4 regions of the Klebsiella sp. KE9456 genome follow, and region 3 is predicted to be linked to each of the others. Evidence: predicted binding sites of a transcription regulator. Region 3 holds the regulator's gene; each other region holds the start of a gene.
The links. Region 3 encodes CRP, which controls carbon source genes, mostly activating them, when cyclic AMP is high. Its sites were predicted from a motif close to ATGTGANNNNNNTCACAT; they were not measured.
Positions count from the first base shown of each region.

Region 1: a site for CRP is predicted at 2,653-2,670, ahead of uxuA (mannonate dehydratase). Genes of this name have one in related genera too.
Region 2: a site for CRP is predicted at 2,600-2,617, ahead of bhsA (multiple stress resistance protein BhsA). Genes of this name have one in related genera too.
Region 4: a site for CRP is predicted at 2,200-2,217, ahead of ABK821_RS20050 (PTS mannitol transporter subunit IICBA). Genes of this name have one in related genera too.

Region 1 is NZ_JBDYQK010000011.1:72,996-78,067, forward strand. Features, by position in the region: gene ABK821_RS13015 (GTP-binding protein) at 1-974, opposite strand, end outside; gene ABK821_RS13020 (fructuronate reductase) at 1,094-2,560, opposite strand; gene uxuA (mannonate dehydratase) at 2,771-3,961, shown strand; gene yeiP (elongation factor P-like protein YeiP) at 4,732-5,072, opposite strand, start outside.
Region 2 is NZ_JBDYQK010000017.1:86,472-91,543, reverse strand. Features, by position in the region: gene mfd (transcription-repair coupling factor) at 1-911, shown strand, start outside; gene ABK821_RS17590 (L,D-transpeptidase family protein) at 1,076-2,035, shown strand; gene bhsA (multiple stress resistance protein BhsA) at 2,268-2,525, opposite strand; gene ABK821_RS17580 (TetR/AcrR family transcriptional regulator) at 2,774-3,418, shown strand; gene ABK821_RS17575 (TonB-dependent siderophore receptor) at 3,814-5,072, shown strand, end outside.
Region 3 is NZ_JBDYQK010000027.1:13,651-18,722, reverse strand. Features, by position in the region: gene ABK821_RS21760 (aspartate aminotransferase family protein) at 1-822, shown strand, start outside; gene ABK821_RS21755 (YccS/YhfK family putative transporter) at 812-2,890, opposite strand; gene crp (cAMP-activated global transcriptional regulator CRP) at 2,942-3,574, opposite strand; gene ABK821_RS21745 (OsmC family protein) at 3,879-4,283, shown strand; gene ABK821_RS21740 (phosphoribulokinase) at 4,332-5,072, opposite strand, start outside.
Region 4 is NZ_JBDYQK010000022.1:35,163-40,234, forward strand. Features, by position in the region: gene mtlD (mannitol-1-phosphate 5-dehydrogenase) at 1-13, opposite strand, end outside; gene ABK821_RS20050 (PTS mannitol transporter subunit IICBA) at 146-2,056, opposite strand; gene ABK821_RS20055 (glutathione S-transferase) at 2,584-3,192, shown strand; gene selA (L-seryl-tRNA(Sec) selenium transferase) at 3,286-4,674, shown strand; gene selB (selenocysteine-specific translation elongation factor) at 4,671-5,072, shown strand, end outside.

The sequences.
Region 1 (5,072 bases), on a different contig from region 3:
CTTAAACGAAGCTTCAACAAAGAGGCCTGCAGCGCGTTCCAGTCCGTATCGGTATCCGTAATCAGCTCAATACGACTATCCGGCGGAGCGACGTTTTGTGTCTCAATATGCAGATCGTGCTGCTGTCGGTTAATGCGCACCAGTCCTTCAGCAATACGCATCACGCCTTTCACCCGCCCGACCGGGGCCAGTCGCGCCCATTCGAGCAGACCAACGGTGTCGAAGAGGGTTCCGGCATCGAAAATCCAGCCGCAGGAGTGATAGCCCTGGCCGCTATTGAGGCAACGGCGCCAGCGCTGATGTGCCGGGAGGCTAAGCGCCGCGAGACCTTTTTTCTGCCCGTGGTTGTGGATGTGCTCTACGCTTTCAGGGAGTGGCGCGATATTGCGACGCGGTAAATCAAGCCACGTTGGGTCGATATCGCCCTGCGTTGCGCTGACATACTGGCGCTCTCCGGCACAGGCCTGCCACCACGTCGTAAACGCCCGCTGACTTTCGTCAGTCGAACGGTCGGCTTTATTACTGACAATGACATCAGCGGCAGCCAACTGATCGCGAAAGTTTTCGTTGGTCACGATTTTTTCATCCAGCAATTGACGCGGGTCCAGTACGCATAAGGTGGCACGCAGGTCAATCCACGGCGCGTATACTTCAGCGGTCAGAATATCGAGGAGCTGCCTGGGATGGGCAAGTCCGGTCGGCTCAATCAGAAGACGGTCCGGCGTGTTCTGACGTAACAGCGTATTGAGACCAACCTGCATTGGCAGACCGTTAACACAGCACATGCAGCCGCCGGGGATCTCTTTGAGTAAGGCGCCGCTCTCGGCCAGCAGCGCGCCATCAATGCCGACTTCGCCAAACTCGTTGACCAGCACAGCCCATTTTTCATCCGCGGGCTTGTGAGCCAGCAGATGCAGGATCAAGGTCGTCTTGCCGCTGCCGAGAAACCCCGTGATCAAGTTTGTTTTGGTCACTTTTTCTCCAGGATACATGTAATGTTGTAACAGTTGAGACTATCCTGACGAAAAAAAGGAAAAAAGAGAAGTCTTACGGCGGACAGAAAAGTAAGCTGCCCGCTAAAAGGCAGAAATTGTTAACAATCCAGTGTGGCGGCAATCGCCTGGCGGGCGCCTGATCTCGTAAGTTGCTGCCATGCGGCGGTGATTTGGGCAACAAACTGTGGATTCTGCGGCAGGTCATGGCCAAAGATCTCGGTCAGCGAGAGCAGGGCGGCCACGCGCTGTTGGTCGTTACTGCCGGAAACGCAAGTGTGTAACTTATCGGCCAGCGGATCGCGGATATCAATCGCGTTTCCGGCATCGTCAGTACCGCTGACGTAGCGCATCCAGCCAGCGACGCCGAGCGCCAGTAGCGGCCAGGCGCTGCCACGGTCAAGATGGACGCGAATACCATCAAGCATACGCTGCGGAAGCTTCTGGCTGCCGTCCATGGCGATTTGCCAGGTACGATGCTTCAGCGCCGGGTTGCTGAAGCGCGCGATCAGGCTGTCAGCATAGGCCGTCAGATCGACGCCTTTGATAGATAAAGTCGGCGCCTGTTCATCAAGCATCAGGCGGTAGGCGGCGTTGCGGAAAACCGGGTCCTGCATGCAGTCGCTAATATGCGTATGCCCGGCCAGGTAACCGAGCCAGGCAAGGAACGAGTGACTGCCATTGAGCATCCGCAGCTTCATCTGTTCCCACGGCAGAACATTATCGGTCATCTGTACGCCAGCATTTTCCCATTCCGGACGACCGGCAACGAAGTTATCTTCGACGACCCATTGAATAAAAGGCTCGCAGCTGATCGCGCAGGGGTCTTCCACTCCCAGGATCGCGCTAATTTCCGCCAGCGACGCATCGGTGGCGGCAGGCACAATGCGGTCAACCATGGTAGCGGGAAAACTGACGCGTTCTGCAATCCACTGCGTGAGTTCCGGGTCGCGTTTTTCGGCCATTCCCAGAACGGCGTTCTTTACCACATGTCCATTATTCGGGATGTTGTCACAGGAGAGGATAGTAAACGGCGGCAGTCCCCGTTGGCGGCGACGGGACAACGCTTCGACCAGAATACCGGGTACCGATTGCGGCAGCGTGGGGTTTTGCAGATCATGAATAATACGGGGTTGCGTCATGTCCAGCAGACCGCTGGCGGGATCGATGCAGTAACCCTTCTCGGTGATGGTCAAAGAGACGATGGCAACCTGCGGTTCGCAAAATTTATCAATAATGGCAGCCAGTGAATCCAGCTTCGCGTTCAGGCATTCACGCACGGCACCGACAACGATCGGCTGATTGCCTGCGGCGCCTTTTTCCAGCACGGTAAACAGGTGATCCTGCTGGCGAAGCTGACTCATCAACCGATCGCCGCTGAACAGGCTAATTTCGCAAATCCCCCAGTCTCCACCGCTGGCATTAAGCACCCGATCGGTGAGTAGCGCCTGGTGCGCCCTATGAAAAGCGCCGAAACCGAAATGCACAATACGCGAGCATAATTGGCTACGGTCATAGCGTGGGAGCTGTACGTTGTTCGGCAGCGTGGTTGTGGCAATAGTCATCATTCTCAATACACCTGATTAACCGATAATTAACATCCGGCAGTGTAAAGTTATATGACAAGAAATGAAATTGGTGAGCCGTATTTATCCGCTTAATGTGAGCTTGATCAATCAATTCTGTCGTCTAAATTGATTATAGCTGAGAAGCATGTATGGTAGTCGTCATGCGTGGTTAACACTATATTGGTATAACAACTTTTTAAGGGGAACGCGATGGAGCAAACCTGGCGTTGGTATGGGCCAAATGATCCGGTATCGCTTGATGATGTCCGACAGGCGGGAGCGACGGGGGTCGTGACGGCGTTACATCATATTGCTAACGGGCATGTCTGGCCGGTGGATGAGATCAAAAAGCGTCAGGCGCTGCTGGCGGAAAAAGGACTCACGTGGTCAGTGGTGGAGAGTATTCCGGTTCACGAAGAGATTAAAACCCATAGCGGGCAGTTTGCCGTCTGGATCGCCAACTATCAGCAAAGTATCCGCAATCTGGCGGCCTGCGGCATTGATACCGTTTGCTACAATTTTATGCCGATCCTCGACTGGACACGTACCGATCTTGAATATCAGTTGCCGGACGGTTCTAAAGCTTTGCGTTTTGACCAGATCGCTTTTGCCGCTTTCGAACTGCACATTCTCAAGCGTCCGGGCGCGGAGCGGGATTATAGCGAAGAAGAACGGCGGCAGGCGCAGGCCTGTTTCGCCGCGATGAGCGCAGCGGAAGTGGAAAAGCTGACCCGCAATATTATTGCTGGTCTTCCGGGGGCGGAAGAGGGTTATACCCTCGATCAATTCCGTGCGCGGCTGGCGGAATACGACAATATTGATAAAGCGCAGTTGCGGGAAAACATGGCGTACTTCCTGCGCGCGATTGTTCCGGTATGCGAAGACGTTGGCGTGCGTCTGGCGGTTCATCCGGACGATCCGCCGCGGCCGATTCTTGGTCTGCCGCGCATCGTCTCGACCATTGAAGATATGCAATGGCTGAAAACGACGGTAGATAGCATTAATAATGGGTTTACTATGTGTACAGGTTCTTACGGCGTTCGCGCAGATAACGATCTGGTCAAAATGGTTGAAACCTTTGGCGATCGTATCCACTTCACCCATTTGCGTTCAACCTGTCGGGAAGCTAATCCGCTCACGTTTCATGAAGCCGCGCACCTGGACGGGGATGTGAATATGGTGGCGGTAGTGAATGCGATTCTGTGTGAAGAATTGCGCCGCAAGCGTGCGGGCGATTTGCGTCCGATTCCATTCCGTCCGGATCATGGTCATCAAATGCTGGACGATCTGCGGAAGAAAACCAATCCGGGCTATTCGGCGATTGGGCGTTTAAAGGGAATGGCGGAGGTTCGTGGCGTTGAGCTGGCGCTGAAGATGACGAAGTATCCTGAGCTGCTGTAGTGCCGGGTGCGGGTTAATGCGATCAGTTAAGGGGCGGTCAGCCGCGTTTATGGCAGGCTGAGCGGTTCCGTTAAATGGTGGTTTTAGCGAACATGGCGCATTTTTACCTCCCCCATGTGATTCAGTGGACTGTTCCGTTCACCGTCAGTACGAAGATATATGCCGTCCCTGCAGCCTGTGAACGGCATGGGGGCGTTTCGCTCGCCCCCATGACCCCCGGCATTGCGCTGAAAACCTGCCGCTGCGCGGTCCGCTCCACTCCGGCTTCATCTGGCGGACCGGGCGGGACTCGTGATTACTCGTCCCATCCCTGGGACTCGCCCTTCCAGGGCCAGCGCAAGCGCTGTTCAAAATTGCTCCCGGCAATTTTGTCCCTGTCTCGACCCGCCCTCTGGCCACCGTCCTGGCGGCCAGTCCTGGATGCGCGCCTGCGTTCCCGCCAGGTTTCCTTGATGCGCCCAACCCCCTTGCGGTGAGCCAACAACCAATCTGTTACTCTCCCGGCGCTGTAGGTCATAAAAAACCGACGATACCGTCAGTCCTGTCACTCCATCAGGCCGTTCGCTAAAACCACCGAAAAAGCGATTACCGTTGAATAAAAAAGCAGAAGAGAACGTCGATGACTCGCTGAACCGATCAGCATTAGAGGGGATGTTATGGATGACCTTCAGCTTCCAGACAATTGCCGATTAACCGCATGTGGGGCGCGCAAAAACGCCCCGCATGCGTGTTTTACATTCTGCGTAAATCCACTGCAAAAGCCGCCGGGCTTAGTCCGCACGCCCCATATAACGGCTCTCTTCAATATGAATCCGAATACGCTCGCCTGCGCTCAGATATTCAGGCACCTGAACCACCAGACCGGTGCTCAGGGTCGCCGGTTTGTTACGGGCGCTTGCGGATGCGCCTTTAATACCCGGCGCCGTGTCAACGATTTCCAGATCAACCGTCTGCGGCAGCTCCAGCGCCAACAACTGGCCGTCCCAGGTCAGAACCTGCATATCCGGCATGCCGCCTTCCGGCATATACAGCAGTTCTTCTTCGATTTGCTCTTTGGTGAAGGTATAGGGAGTGTAATCTTCTTTATCCATGAATACGTATTCGTTGCCGT
Region 2 (5,072 bases), on a different contig from region 3:
GCGAGCGCGAGCTGGAACGGGTGATGAACGATTTCCATCATCAGCGCTTTAACGTGCTGGTGTGTACCACCATTATTGAAACCGGGATCGATATTCCAACCGCCAACACCATTATTATCGAGCGCGCCGATCACTTCGGTCTGGCGCAGTTGCACCAGTTACGCGGTCGCGTAGGGCGCTCGCATCATCAGGCCTACGCCTGGCTACTGACGCCGCATCCAAAAGCCATGAGCACCGATGCGCAAAAACGCCTTGAGGCTATCGCTTCGCTGGAAGATCTTGGCGCCGGATTCGCGCTGGCAACCCACGATCTTGAAATTCGCGGCGCCGGTGAACTGCTGGGTGAGGATCAGAGCGGTTCCATGGAAACCATTGGCTTCTCGCTGTATATGGAGCTGCTGGAAAACGCCGTTGATGCGCTGAAAGCCGGACGCGAGCCATCGCTGGAAGATCTCACCAGCCAGCAGACCGAAGTGGAACTGCGCATGCCGTCGCTGCTGCCGGACGACTTTATCCCGGACGTGAATACCCGCCTGTCGTTCTATAAGCGCATTGCCAGCGCGAAGAACGAAAATGAGCTGGAAGAGATCAAGGTCGAGCTTATCGATCGCTTTGGCATGTTGCCGGACCCGGCAAGAAACCTGCTTGATATTGCCCGGTTACGTCAGCAGGCGCAGAAACTGGGGATCCGTAAGCTGGAGAGTAACGAAAAAGGCGGCATCATTGAGTTCAACGAGAAGAATAACGTTAATCCACTATGGTTAATTGGCCTGCTGCAGAAACAACCTCAGCACTACCGGCTGGATGGCCCCACGAGGCTGAAGTTTATGCAGGATCTTACTGAACGTAAAATGCGAATGGACTGGGTGCGCCAGTTTATGCGCCAGCTGGAAGAGAACGCCGCCGCATAGGGGTATCCGGGATGCGGTATTCCGTATCCCGGTCCGTTCCCCGTCACTAGCGGAAAAATTTACAAACATTTTGCACTCTTCCGGCACTTCCTGATACTCGCTACGCCATAATTCAGTGACTTTGCGTATAAAAATAAATGGTTAGTGATTATGGAGTTAGGGTGATGAAACGCTGTTCACGCATTTCCGTCTGGCTAAGGATGATAGCCATTACCGCCACGCTGGCGCTACCCGCGCACGCCAGTACCTGGCCACTTCCCCCGCCTGATAGCCGTCTGGTCGGACAAAACCAGTTTCACGTCGTTGAGAATAACGGCGGCTCTCTCGAAGCCATCGCCAAAAAATACAACGTGGGTTTTCTGGCTCTGCTACAGGCCAATCCCGGCGTTGATGCTTACGTTCCGCGCGCCGGTAGCGTGCTGACCATTCCGCAACAGACCCTGCTGCCCGATACCCCGCGCGAAGGATTGGTCATTAATCTGGCTGAACTTCGTCTCTACTACTATCCGCCGGACAGAAATGAGGTCACCGTTTACCCGATTGGCATTGGTCAGTTGGGCAGCGATACCGTCACTCCGACGATGGTTACCACCGTCTCGGATAAACGCGCTAACCCCACCTGGACGCCAACGGCCAATATCCGCGCCCGTTATAAAGCAATGGGCATTGAACTACCTGCCGTGGTACCCGCCGGACCCGATAACCCGATGGGTCATCACGCCATTCGTCTGGCGGCATACGGCGGCGTGTATCTGCTGCATGGCACCAACGCGGATTTCGGTATTGGTATGCGCGTTAGTTCCGGCTGTATCCGCCTGCGCGATGACGACATTAAAACGCTGTACAACGAAATAACGCCGGGAACAAAAGTCACGATTATTAATACGCCAGTGAAGGCTTCCGTTGAGCCCAACGGTACCCGGCTGGTGGAAATTCATCAGCCGCTGTCGAAGCATATTGATGACGATCCGCGAACGCTGCCGATGACGCTTGACGACAGCATGCAGGCTTTTAAACAGTCGCCGTTAACCGATGAAGAGGTGATGGTGCGCGCCATGGCGCTGCGTTCAGGAATGCCGGTTGACGTCACCCGCGACGATTACGTTACCCAACAGTCGCTATAGGTCACGATTCCACAGACTTTCATCGTCTGTCTGCCACCTTGCCGGATGAAGCCCGCCGCCTGTTCAGCGCCATAAAAACAGGCGGCCTTCATCGGCCTTCGAGCCCATGCGCGGAAACACGATATCGCTTTCCCCGAACCCCCGATTAAGTATTCGCTTCTGGCTGACCATCAAATCGGGTTATGCGCGGCCAATAGCGTTTAACCGAAGGGGTGTACGCCATGCCTCAAATTTATTTGTAGATCACTGCTGTCCCGTGCAGGTTATTCGGACCGGAGACGGAAGTAATACGGTAAGCGCTTGCGCCCATCTTATCCGCTTTTTGCGCCAGTTGTTGTTCCAGCGAACCCAGGTTAGTCCCGGCTGAGGCGGAAACGGTGCCGATTTTGTGCTGCCCTGCCGGCGTTGACTGAACTTCAACCGCCGCAAAGCTGGCGAAAGAGAGTGAGCTAAGGACAGCGGCGATGGCAACTACAGTGCTATTTTTCATGATGATATACCTGTGCAGATGAATGATTTTGTTGGAACCAACACATTAAATTAACGATCGATAAATAAATGATAATGTGAAGCAAATCACGCGTCAAACCATTTTCATAATGAACGTTACAATATTAACAAACAGTTTGAAATTCATACGGATATGAATTATTTATTTTTAATCTGACAGTGCTGGTAGCCGGTAAGGTTTGTTTTTATAATACCCTTTCAACATACCAACACAGGTACAACGGCACCATGACAACTGATGTTCAAAGTTGCACAAAAAAAAGCCGTGGCCGACCTAAAGTGTTCGACAGGGAAGCGGCGCTGGATAAGGCCATGACACTCTTCTGGAAGCACGGCTATGAAGCTACTTCTCTCGCCGATTTGGTTGAGGCGACGGGCGCTAAAGCCCCAACGCTATACGCCGAATTTGTAAATAAAGAGGGATTGTTTCGCGCAGTGCTGGATCGCTATATCTCTCGTTTTGCCGCCAGACATGAAGCATTACTGCTTGATGAAGACAAATCCGTCGATCAGGCATTGCGCGATTATTTCACCGCCGTCGCCACCTGTTTCACCAGCAAAGAAACACCAGCCGGCTGCTTTATGATCAACACTTCCGCGGCGCTGGCGGCCTCATCTACCGATATTGCCAATACCGTAAAATCACGGCACGCAATGCAGGAACAGACACTCACCCAGTTTCTTCTGAAGCGACAGCGCCGTGGTGAATTACCGCCAGACGGCGATGTAAATCAGCTGGCGCAGTTCCTCAATTGCATATTACAAGGGATGTCGATCAGTGCCCGGGAAGGCGCTGATTTCACTAAAATCATGCAAATCGCCGAAACGACGCTGCGCCTGTGGCCGCTGGTTCTCCACCACCAGGCTGTCTGACAAAAGCGCGGATTCTGGAATTTTCCGGCCGCGCTTCGCCTGTGCGGGACTGGCTCACTGCATGACATGCTGATATTCGTGATTTTCCTTGCCGGGTAAGGCGTCATCCGCCCCCCGGCAGAAAGGCGAGCGCAGTTGCTGATACAGGCTTATCATCACTGTCACCGATTTTTCTTTCCGGCTTTTCCATTTAATTTCCCCTCCCGCCTTAACCACACATTTAATAGTACTTTCAATAGCTTATTTGATTAATTTTCGAGAATGATATTGATAACAATAATCAATACGGGCAAACTTCAGCCTTGAATATTTCTCTTTATTTCAGTTTGTAACAAACGGTGCACCTGTGCCGGAAATTAAAACAACAATATCGTAAATTCAGAAAAGGAATGAGCATGAAAAAACGTCTCTGGGTGCTTAACCCACTGCTGCTGGCAAGCGCCCTCCCCGCCTGGTCCGCTGATGACAATATGATCGTCAGCGCCAACCGAACGCACCGTACCGTCGCTGAAATGGCCCAGACCACCTGGGTTATTGAAGGACAGGAAATTGAACAACAGGTTCAGGGCGGTAAAGAATTCAAAGATGTACTGGCACAGTTGATCCCCGGTATCGACGTCAGCAGCCAGGGACGGACCAACTACGGTATGAATATGCGTGGTCGAGCCATTGTGGTGTTGATTGACGGCGTTCGCCTGAACTCCTCCCGTACCGACAGCCGTCAGCTCGACGCCATTGATCCTTTTAACATTGAGCACATTGAGGTGATCTCCGGAGCAACATCGCTGTACGGTGGCGGCAGTACCGGCGGTCTTATCAATATTGTCACCAAAAAGGGCCAGCAGGAGCGCCAGGTCGACCTGGAACTGGGAGGAAAAACCGGCTTTGCCAATCGTAACGATCATGACGAGCGCGTCGCAGCAGCGGTGAGCGGCGGTACCGACCACGCTTCCGGTCGGCTGTCCGTGGCATATCAGCGTTTTGACGGCTGGTATGATGGTAACAACGACGCGCTACTCCTCGATAATACTCAGACCGGGCTTCAGCATTCCGATCGCCTGGATGTGATGGCAACGGGAACCGTTGAAATTGACAATAACCGTCAACTGCAGCTAATAACCCAATACTATAAAAGCCAGGGTGACGATTACGGGCTGTACCTGGGTGAAAATATGTCGGCGGTGACCGGCAAGGGTAAAGCCTTTACCACTAACGGCCTGAATTCCGACCGCGTTCCCGGCACTGAACGCCACCTGATGAGTCTCCAGTACTCGGATGCCGATTTCTTCGGCCAGAACCTGATAAGCCAGGTCTATTATCGCGACGAGTCCCTGACCTTTTACCCTTTCCTTACGCTCAGCAATGGTCAGGTCAGCAGTTTCTCTTCTTCAAAGCAGGATACCGATCAATACGGCGCGAAAATAACCCTGAATAGCCAGCCGCTGAATGGCTGGGACCTGACATGGGGAGTGGATGCCGACCACGAAACCTTCAATGCCAACCAGATGTTCTTTGATTTGGACCAGGCGATGTCTTCCGGCGGGCTCAGCAATCAGGCTATCTATACCACCGGTCGCTACCCTGGCTACAGTATTACCAACCTGGCGCCGTTCCTGCAGTCCAGCTATGACCTGAATGATATCTTTACCCTCAG
Region 3 (5,072 bases):
ATTATCGCTTTCCATAACGCTTTCCACGGTCGGTCGCTGTTTACCGTGTCCGTCGGCGGCCAGCCAAAATACTCCGATGGTTTTGGCCCGAAACCCGCCGATATCATTCACGTGCCGTTCAATGACCTGCATGCGGTGAAGGCCGTGATGGACGATCATACCTGTGCGGTGGTGGTTGAGCCAATTCAGGGGGAAGGCGGCGTTATGGCGGCAACGCCTGAATTCCTGCAAGGGCTGCGTGAACTGTGCGACCAGCACCAGGCACTATTGGTGTTTGATGAAGTACAGTGCGGCATGGGGCGCACAGGCTCGCTGTTCGCGTATATGCACTATGGCGTGACGCCGGATATTCTGACCAGCGCTAAGGCGCTTGGCGGCGGTTTCCCTATTAGCGCAATGTTGACTACCCATGAAATCGCCAGCGCTTTCCATGCGGGTTCTCATGGTTCAACCTACGGCGGCAACCCGCTGGCCTGCGCGGTCGGCGGGGCGGCGTTCGATCTGATTAATACGCCGGAAGTGCTTGAGGGGGTCACGGCTAAACGGGCGTTGTTCGTTAAACAGCTCCAGCAAATTGACGCCAGGTTCGAGCTGTTCAGCGATATCCGCGGGATGGGGCTGTTGATCGGCGCTGAGCTGAAACCACAGTATAAAGGCCGGGCGCGTGATTTTCTGTATGCCGCGGCAGATGCCGGGGTGATGGTACTTAATGCCGGCCCGGACGTGATGCGTTTTGTGCCGTCGCTGGTGATTGACGACAGCGATATTGCCGAAGGGATGACGCGCTTTGCCCATGCGGTTGAGCGCGTGCTTAGCGCTTAGCGGCCCGTAGCCAGATGCCATGATGTGGGCGCTGACGCCATGCCACCGACGAAATCGTGTGCATGGTGTTCAGATGCCCAAGGATCCGCTGCAAATGCTGCTCCATGGCGCTGAGCGGGCCGCGGGGAACCTCGGCATCCTGCGCTTCCATAATGTTCACATCTCCTGCGCTGCCTGGCCCATCGGAATCCAGACGTTGCTGACAGCGCTGGAGCGCAATTTCGCACGACTCCAGATAACGTTGCGCTAAATCCGGCGTCAGCATATTGTGCTCGCGCGCCAGCGTTGTCATGGCATTAATATGTTCGACGATGAACTGGCTATGGGTGACCCACAGCTTCATATCTTCCAGATAGTGTGTGTTAAAACCAGGTTCCAGCATCGCCTGATTCAGTGAGTTAAACAGCGCATTATGGGCCTGATTGACGCGCATTCGCTGATAGGCCAGCGCAGGGGCCTGATGATCGTCGCTAAGAATAAGCCGGATGGCTCCCTGATCGGCTTCCAGCGCATCGTGGGCGTTTTTGCGTAGCAGGCCGCTCTGCCACTGCGGCCATAACCAGAGCATTCCGCCGAAGGCAATCAGGCAGCCAATCAGCGTATCAACCAGCCTGGCAACAATAATCTGTTCGCCGTTCAGGGTGAGCAGTTGCAGGGTATATACCGCCGTAACGGTAAACCCGACCATCGCCCAGCCGTAATTCTTACGAATAATCAGGTAGCTTAATAGCGTGATGAAGAGCATGGCGGTTAGCGTATAACCTTCCGGGACGTGAAAATGCAGCGTCAGTCCGGCGATGACTAATCCGGCAAATGTCCCGGCAGCCCGGTGGACGATCCGCACCCGTGTTGCGCTGTAGCCGTTTTGCGTCACGAAGAGCACGGTCATCAAAATCCAGTAGGGTTTTGGTAAATGCAACGCGCTGCCCATCAGGCTGGCGACACTCAGCATTACGCTGATGCGCGCCGCGTTACGTAACGCCGGTGATTTAAGCGACAGATAGCTTTTCAACGCCGGTAGCAGCGGCAGGCGGCGGGTTTTATCCGCCATCAGATTTCGGGAGTACAGAGGGCGCTGGGTGCGTAAAACCCGGGCAATGCGACTGAAATGCCAGGCGCAAAACTGGCCGACCGGGTTATCCGGATGCTGCCAGGCGATCTTTTCCAGAGCGCCGATCTGTTTATCCATCTGAAAGCGCTGAGGATAGCGATGGTAAAGCAGATCATCCGCCAGTTCGCGCAGTCGAGCGGCGATGGTTTGCGCGTTCCAGCGAATTACCGCTTCTGCGTGGCTGCGCTCCACCAGTTTCTGCACCTCTTCCGGTTGGTGCAGGCTGACGGAGATGTGCTCCTGGAGATCCAGACCAACCTGGAAAGCGCGCAGCAGGCGTTTATGATCGCTGTGCTGGTTGGCCGCCAGCATATGCATCTGCTGGTAGCACTGGGTAATCAGATCGACCACTTTTTGTTGGCGGTTGAGCAGGGGCGGCAACGAGGTGGCCGGATCGGTATGCTGGGTCAGCAGGCTGTATTTGGCTTCACAATAACTGGCCAGCTCCCGATAGAGCAGGCTCAGAGATTCGCGCAGCGGCTGTTCGCGCCACAGCCAAAACCAGAACCAGTTAAAAATTCCATACCATAGGGTGCCGAGTGCATAGATTAGCAACGGTTCCTGGATCGGCATATTGCCTGCAAGGCTCAGAGTAAAACTGGCGGCGATAAGCGAGGCGGGTAACAATCTCGCATGAAGCGAACTGATTTCGGCAGTAACGCCGAGAATCAGGGTCAGCCCGGTCAGGATTAGTGGTAAAGGAATTTCCCGCTGCAGAAGGAGCTGGACAATCAGGCTACTGCCAGCGAACAAGCAGCCGCCAATGATCAGGCGCTTAAAGAAGCGTTTATGCGGTGTATCCAGACCGGCAATATTGCAGCAGGCAGGAACGAGGGAAAACAGGAGTCCCTGCTGTAAATGACCAAGAAGAAGTCCCGTTGCAACTGGCAGACATAACACCAGCGTTTGCCGCAGTGCATAGTTGACTTCCGGGTGATAAATCAGCCTGCGCCACATGGGGAGGAAACAAAAACGGCGTATTGTCAGACAATACGCCGTTTTACCGACTTAACGGGTACCGTAGACGACGATAGTTTTACCGTGCGCGGAGATCAGGTTTTGATCTTCCAGCATTTTCAGTATCCGGCCAACGGTTTCGCGGGAGCAGCCGACGATCTGACCAATTTCCTGACGGGTAATTTTAATTTGCATACCGTCGGGGTGGGTCATTGCATCCGGCTGTTTTGCCAGATTCAGCAGCGTCTGAGCGATGCGACCGGTAACGTCGAGGAAGGCAAGGTTACCCACTTTCTCAGACGTAACCTGCAGGCGACGCGCCATTTGCGAAGAGAGACGCATCAGGATATCCGGGTTTACCTGGATCAACTGACGGAATTTTTTGTAGGAGATTTCAGCCACTTCACATGCGGTTTTAGCACGTACCCAGGCGCTACGTTCCTGACCTTCTTCAAACAAGCCTAATTCACCGATGAAATCGCCCTGGTTGAGGTAAGAGAGGATCATCTCTTTGCCTTCTTCATCCTTGATGAGTACAGCCACTGAGCCTTTAACGATGTAGTACAGCGTTTCTGCTTTCTCACCCTGGTGGATCAGCGTGCTCTTTGAGGGGTACTTATGAATGTGGCAATGAGACAAGAACCATTCGAGGGTAGGGTCTGTTTGCGGTTTGCCAAGCACCATGCGCGGTTATCCTCTGTTATCAGCTATCTCCGGGTGCCGACACTACACGGCATCCGGGCATGCAATCGTATTAAATCCCTGTACCTGGGAATCTGGCTGGAATTTTTCCGCAGCCTGTAATGTGAACTCCTCTGCATACATGCAGTACATCAATGTATTACTGTAGCATCCAGACTGTTTTAGCATAGCTTTCGCTGCATGTCTCCTGGTGTCTCGCTTCAGCATGACCCAGGTCGCCTTCCGTTGCCAGAATTGTTATGTGCGCGTAATCTGTCAGGAAAATTACAGCTCTGGAGTTCAATTTATGCAAGCGCGAGTGAAGTGGGTTGAAGGGTTAACCTTCATTGGAGAGTCGGCTTCTGGTCACCAGATTCTGATGGACGGGAATTCCGGTGATAAAGCCCCCAGCCCGATGGAAATGGTGCTGATGGCGGCGGGCGGATGCAGCGCGATTGACGTCGTCTCCATTTTACAGAAGGGGCGCCATAACGTCACCAACTGTGAAGTCAAGCTGACCTCGGAACGTCGGGAAGAGGCGCCGCGTCTGTTTACCCATATTAATCTGCATTTTATCGTGACCGGTAAGGCGCTGAAAGAGGCTGCCGTTTCTCGTGCTGTTGACCTGTCAGCGGAAAAATATTGCTCGGTGGCGCTGATGCTGGAGAAAGCGGTAAATATTACCCACTCTTATGAAGTGATCGAAGAGTAAGCCAACAAGACCCCGGCAGACGTTCGCGCTACCGGGGGGAGTCATTCGTTAACTGATTTTCCTGCCTTCCATCAGCCGCTCGACCAGCGGCGTCATGATCAGCTCCATCGCCAGTCCCATTTTGCCTCCCGGTACAACCAGAGTGTTCATATGTGAGATAAACGAGCCCTGAAGCATGGCCAGAAGCCAGGGGAAATCGATGTTTCTCAGATTACGGAAATGGATAACGACAAAGCTCTCATCCAGTGAAGGAATGGCTTTGGCCGCAAAGGGATTGGAGGTATCCACCGTGGGAACGCGCTGGAAGTTGAGATGGGTACGCGAAAACTGCGGGGTGATGAAATTGATGTAATCCTCCATTGAGCGAACGACGGAATCCATTACCGCCTCACGGGAGTGCCCGCGTTCGCTGGTGTCGCGGATAAGCTTCTGGATCCACTCCAGATTGACGATGGGCACGACGCCGACCAGCAGGTCGACATGGCTCGCGACATCATGCTGCGGCGTAACGACGCCGCCATGCAGCCCTTCATAAAACAGTACGTCAGTGGGTTCGGGGAGTGGTTGCCAGGGGGTGAAGGTCCCCGGCACCTGGTTCCACGGTACGGCTTCATCATAGGTATGTAAATACTTGCGCGACTGACCTTTGCCGCTCTGCCCGTATTCAACGAAAGTCTGTTTCAGCAGGCCGAAGTCGTTCGCTTCAGGGCCAAAGTAACTGATATGCTTGCCCTGATCCCGCGCCTTGCGGATCGCCATGTCCATTTCCGGGCGGGTATAGCGGTGAAA
Region 4 (5,072 bases), on a different contig from region 3:
GTAATGCTTTCATAGTATTAACCTTTAATTAATGTTTTTACCTGAGAGGGCTGGGGTGAGGCTTTTCCCTCACCCTAACCCTCTCCCAACGGGAGAGGGAATAGACCGCACTTGCGTTCATCCTCAGCAGAGGATGAGGCGGCGTTTACTTGTTCAGCAGCGAGAGGACTTCTTCGACGCTGGTGGTCTGTGCCAGACGCTCAATGACGGATTCATCGTCCAGCGCGTTAGTCAGGCTGGTGATCACCTGGATATGTTCGTTATTACGTGCCGCGATACCGATGACCAGACGGGCAACCTCATCCTCTTCTTCACCGAAACGCACGCCTTCCGGATACTGGCAGAACACGATACCGGTTTTCAGAACGCGATCCTTCGCTTCGATAGTGCCGTGCGGAACCGCGATGGACTCACCCAGGTAGGTCGAGGTCAGTTTTTCACGCTCCAGCATTGCCTGAACGTATTCCGGCTCGACATAACCCCCTTTTACCAGTTGTTCACCCGCGAACAGAATAGCGTCTTCTTTGGTGGCCGCTTTCTGACCGAGGAAGATGTTTTCCGCACCCAGTTTGAACAGATGGGTATCCGCCGCATCGAAGCTGTCTTGCAGACTGTCGCGAACTTTCTCTTCGTTATCCGTGTGACGCTGGGCCGCCACCAGGCGTTCGGTCAGGCTGGTATACAGGCCGCTGTCGAGGAAGTTGGTCAACGAAATATGCTGCGCTTGCGGCACCTGGCGCATCGCGCGTTCGGTCAGGTCGCGGTGAGTGATGACCAGGTCAACATCCGGCGGCAGGTTGTTAATCGCACAGTTGGTGACGGAGATATTGCTCAGCCCGGCATCCTGTACTTTCTTACGCAGCACGCCTGCGCCCATGGCGCTGGAGCCCATACCGGCGTCGCAGGCGACGATGATTTTACGCACATGGCTGAGGTCGTTCGTGACATCGCCTGTGGACAGCGGAGTCGCTGCGCCTTTGGACTGCGCTTTCATGTCCTGCATACGACGGGTCGCTGTTTCGATATCATCTTCTTCTTTGACTTTACTGGTTTTCAGCAGAATCGCCGAGATCACGAAGGAGACGGCCATCGCGGCAATAATCGCCGTGATGTTAGCGAAATAGGCTCCTTTCGGCGTCATCGCCAGTACGGCGAGGATTGAGCCCGGAGAGGCCGGAGAAACCAGACCGCCGTTGAGGATAGTCAGAGTAAACACACCGGTCATACCGCCGAGGATAACGGCCAGAATCAGACGCGGGTTCATCAGCACGTACGGGAAGTAGATTTCGTGAATACCGCCGAGGAAATGGATGATTGCCGCACCGCCCGCAGACTGCTTAGCGCTGCCGCGGCCAAAAAACATGTATGCCAGCAGGACGCCCATACCCGGACCCGGGTTAGCTTCAATCAGGAAGAAGATAGATTTGCCGAGTTCATGAGACTGCTGGATGCCCAGCGGCGAGAAGATACCGTGGTTGATGGCGTTGTTAAGGAACAGGATTTTCGCCGGTTCAACAAAGATGGATGCCAGCGGCAGCATGTCGTGCGCCACCATGAAGTTAACGCCCGCAGCCAGGATTTTGGACAGGACTTCAACCGCCGGACCGATACCGAGGAACGCCAGGATGGCGAGGATCATACCGATAATACCGGCGGAGAAGTTATTCACCAGCATCTCAAAACCGGATTTAATCTTACCATCTACCCAAACGTCGAATTTCTTGATGGCCCAGCCACCCAGAGGACCCGCGATCATCGAGCCGAGGAACATCGGCATATCCGCGCCGACGATGACGCCCATAGTGGTAATTGCGCCGACTACGCCGCCGCGTTCGCCGCCAACCAGTTTACCGCCGGTATAACCGATCAACAGCGGTAACAGATAGGTGATCATCGGACCCACCAGCTTCGCCAGCGTTTCGTTCGGTAACCATCCTGTTGGAATAAATAGTGCGGTGATAATACCCCACGCGATAAACGCGCCGATATTTGGCATCACCATATTGCTGAGAAAACGACCAAAGCTTTGCACTTTGATCTTGATATCGGATGACATAAAACACCCCTTCTTCTGTTTTTGCTATCGGCAGGCTGAAAGCCCGAGGCTTGTTGTTAATGTGGCGGCAGAGGTAGCCGGGCCCGGATTGATAGTGCGAAATCTGGCACTGAATTGTTACGCTGTCCAGTTAGTGGGCTTTTATGTGATTTACATCACATAAATATAGGTTAGTAGTGGGTCTGTATAGTGACTTGCGTCACAAAAATTGAGTGTAAAAAAACAACAGGAGGGAGTTTTAGAGTAAAAAACACACTTTTATGTGATATGTATCACAAATATTTTTTATGAGTTTGTTATTTATTTGTGATTTACATCACAAAATATATCCCCACGGATTTTCCCTGATGTGATCCTGGGCAGATTATGCCGCGTCTAATATGAGGATATGTAACTCAGTAACTTGATCCACTAAAGGACATTTTAGCCATCATGGCGAAAACGGCAGGGTAAATTACGTTCGGTTTGTCGGTTTTTTACTACGGTCTGCGCCATACTTACTTTTTTGTTGGCGAAAGGAGCAGGCAATGAAACTGATCGGCAGCTACACCAGTCCCTTTGTGCGCAAAATTTCCGTCATGTTGCTGGAAAAAGCGATCCCTTTCGAGTTCGTCAACGAATTTCCTTATAACGACGCCAATCGTGTGGCGAAATACAATCCGCTGGGAAAAGTGCCTGCGCTGGTTACCGACGACGGTGAATGTTGGTATGACTCCCCCATTATCGCTCAATACCTGGAGCAGCTTGGCATTGCGCCTGCTATGCTGCCCGCGGAGCCGAAAGCCGCGCTGAAAATGCGTCAAATTGAAGCGCTGGCAGATGGCGTGATGGAAGCAGCGCAGGCGCTGGTGCGGGAGAAAATGCGCCCGGCGACGCAGCAGTTAGAAAGCGAACTGCTGCGCCAACGGGAAAAAGTTACGCGTGGTCTTGATGCCCTGGAAGGCTATGCAAATGACGGTATTTTACGTCCCGATGAGGTGAATCTGGCGACCATTTCCACGGCCTGCGCCATTGCTTATCTTAATATTCGCCGCGTTGCGCCGGGCTGGTGCGCGACACGGCCTAAGCTGGTTAAACTGGTGGATTCACTCTTCCAGCGCCCCAGTTTTGCGCGCACTGAACCGCCAGGGAGTTGACCCAGGCAGGTAACAGTTTTTGCGCGAAGGTATTACAATTGCTGCTCATTTATTGACTCCCTCTCCCGTCGGGAGGGGAAAACAGGTTCATTCATGACTACCGAGATTCGTGCACTGTATACCCGGCTTCCGGCCATTGACCGTTTACTCCATGCTCCGGCGTTTTCCTCGTTGCTGATGCAGTATGGTCACTCGCAGACGGTTACGCTGCTACGTCAGATGCTGGATGAGGCAAGGGAACATATTCGTCAGAGACATGCGCTGCCGGTCTGGTGTGACGACTGGCTGCTGGAAACCGCCCGGCGTCTGGCGCAAACGCAGCAGAGTGCGCTGCGCCCGGTTTTCAACCTGACGGGCACCGTACTGCATACCAATCTTGGCCGTGCGCTTCAGGCAGAAGCGGCGATTGCAGCCGTTGCCCAGGCCATGCGCGCGCCGGTGACGCTGGAATACGATCTCGAGGATGCCGGACGCGGCCACCGGGACCGGGCGCTGGCCGACCTGCTTTGTCGGATAACCGGTGCGGAAGATGCTTGCATCGTCAATAACAACGCGGCGGCGGTGCTGCTCATGCTGGCGGCCATCGCCGGCGGTAATGAAGTTGTGGTATCGCGGGGTGAGCTGGTAGAGATTGGCGGTGCGTTTCGCATTCCTGACGTGATGCGCCAGGCGGGCTGCATCCTGCATGAAGTCGGTACCACTAATCGTACCCATGGGGAAGATTATCGTCAGGCCGTCAATGACAATACCGGTTTGCTGATGAAAGTTCACACCAGCAACTACAGCATTGAGGGCTTTACGAAAGCGGTTGATGAGGTGGCGCTGGCGGAAATTGGCCGCGAGCTGAATATCCCGGTTGTCGCCGATCTTGGCAGCGGCTCGCTGGTGGATTTAAGCCGCTACGGCTTGCCAAAAGAGCCAATGCCCCAGGAGATGATTGCCGCGGGCATCAGCCTGGTGAGCTTTTCCGGGGATAAACTACTGGGCGGCCCGCAGGCGGGAATTATCGTCGGTAAGAAAGCGCTGATCGCGCGTTTACAGAGCCATCCGCTGAAACGTGCGCTGCGGGCGGATAAAATGACGCTCGCGGCGCTGGAAGCCACGCTACGCCTCTATCTGCACCCGGAGACACTGGCCGCTGAACTGCCGACGCTACGTCTGTTGACCCGCCCCGTAGACGAGATTCGCCAGCTGGGCGAACGTATACAAGCCGCGCTGGCGGAATATTACCCAGATTTTGTACTGCGGGTAGAACCCTGTTTGTCGCAGATTGGCAGCGGTTCGTTGCCAGTGGACCGGTTACCCAGCGCGGCATTGACGTTTACCCCGTGCAATGGCCGCGGTAGCCAGCTGGAGGCGTTGACGGTTCGCTGGCGTCGGCTTCCGGTGCCGGTTATTGGCCGGGTTTATGATGGTCGACTGTGGCTGGATCTCCGCTGTCTTGAGGATGAAACCCGGTTTATGGAGATGTTAGCGAAATGATTATTGCCACTGCCGGACATGTTGACCACGGCAAAACCACGTTGCTGCAGGCGATTACCGGTATCAATGCCGATCGCCTGCCGGAAGAGAAAGCGCGCGGAATGACTATCGACCTCGGCTACGCCTACTGGCCGCAGCCCGATGGCCGAGTGCTGGGATTTATTGACGTGCCGGGTCATGAAAAGTTTTTGTCCAACATGCTGGCTGGCGTCGGCGGCATCGATCATGCGCTGCTGGTGGTGGCTTGTGATGATGGGGTGATGGCGCAGACGCGTGAACATCTGGCGATCCTTCAGCTTACGGGTAAGCCGAGGTTAACGGTCGCGCTCACCAAATCTGACCGCGTTGAGGCCGGGCGGGTTGAGGAAGTGAAAAGGGAAATCGACGCGGTGCTGGCC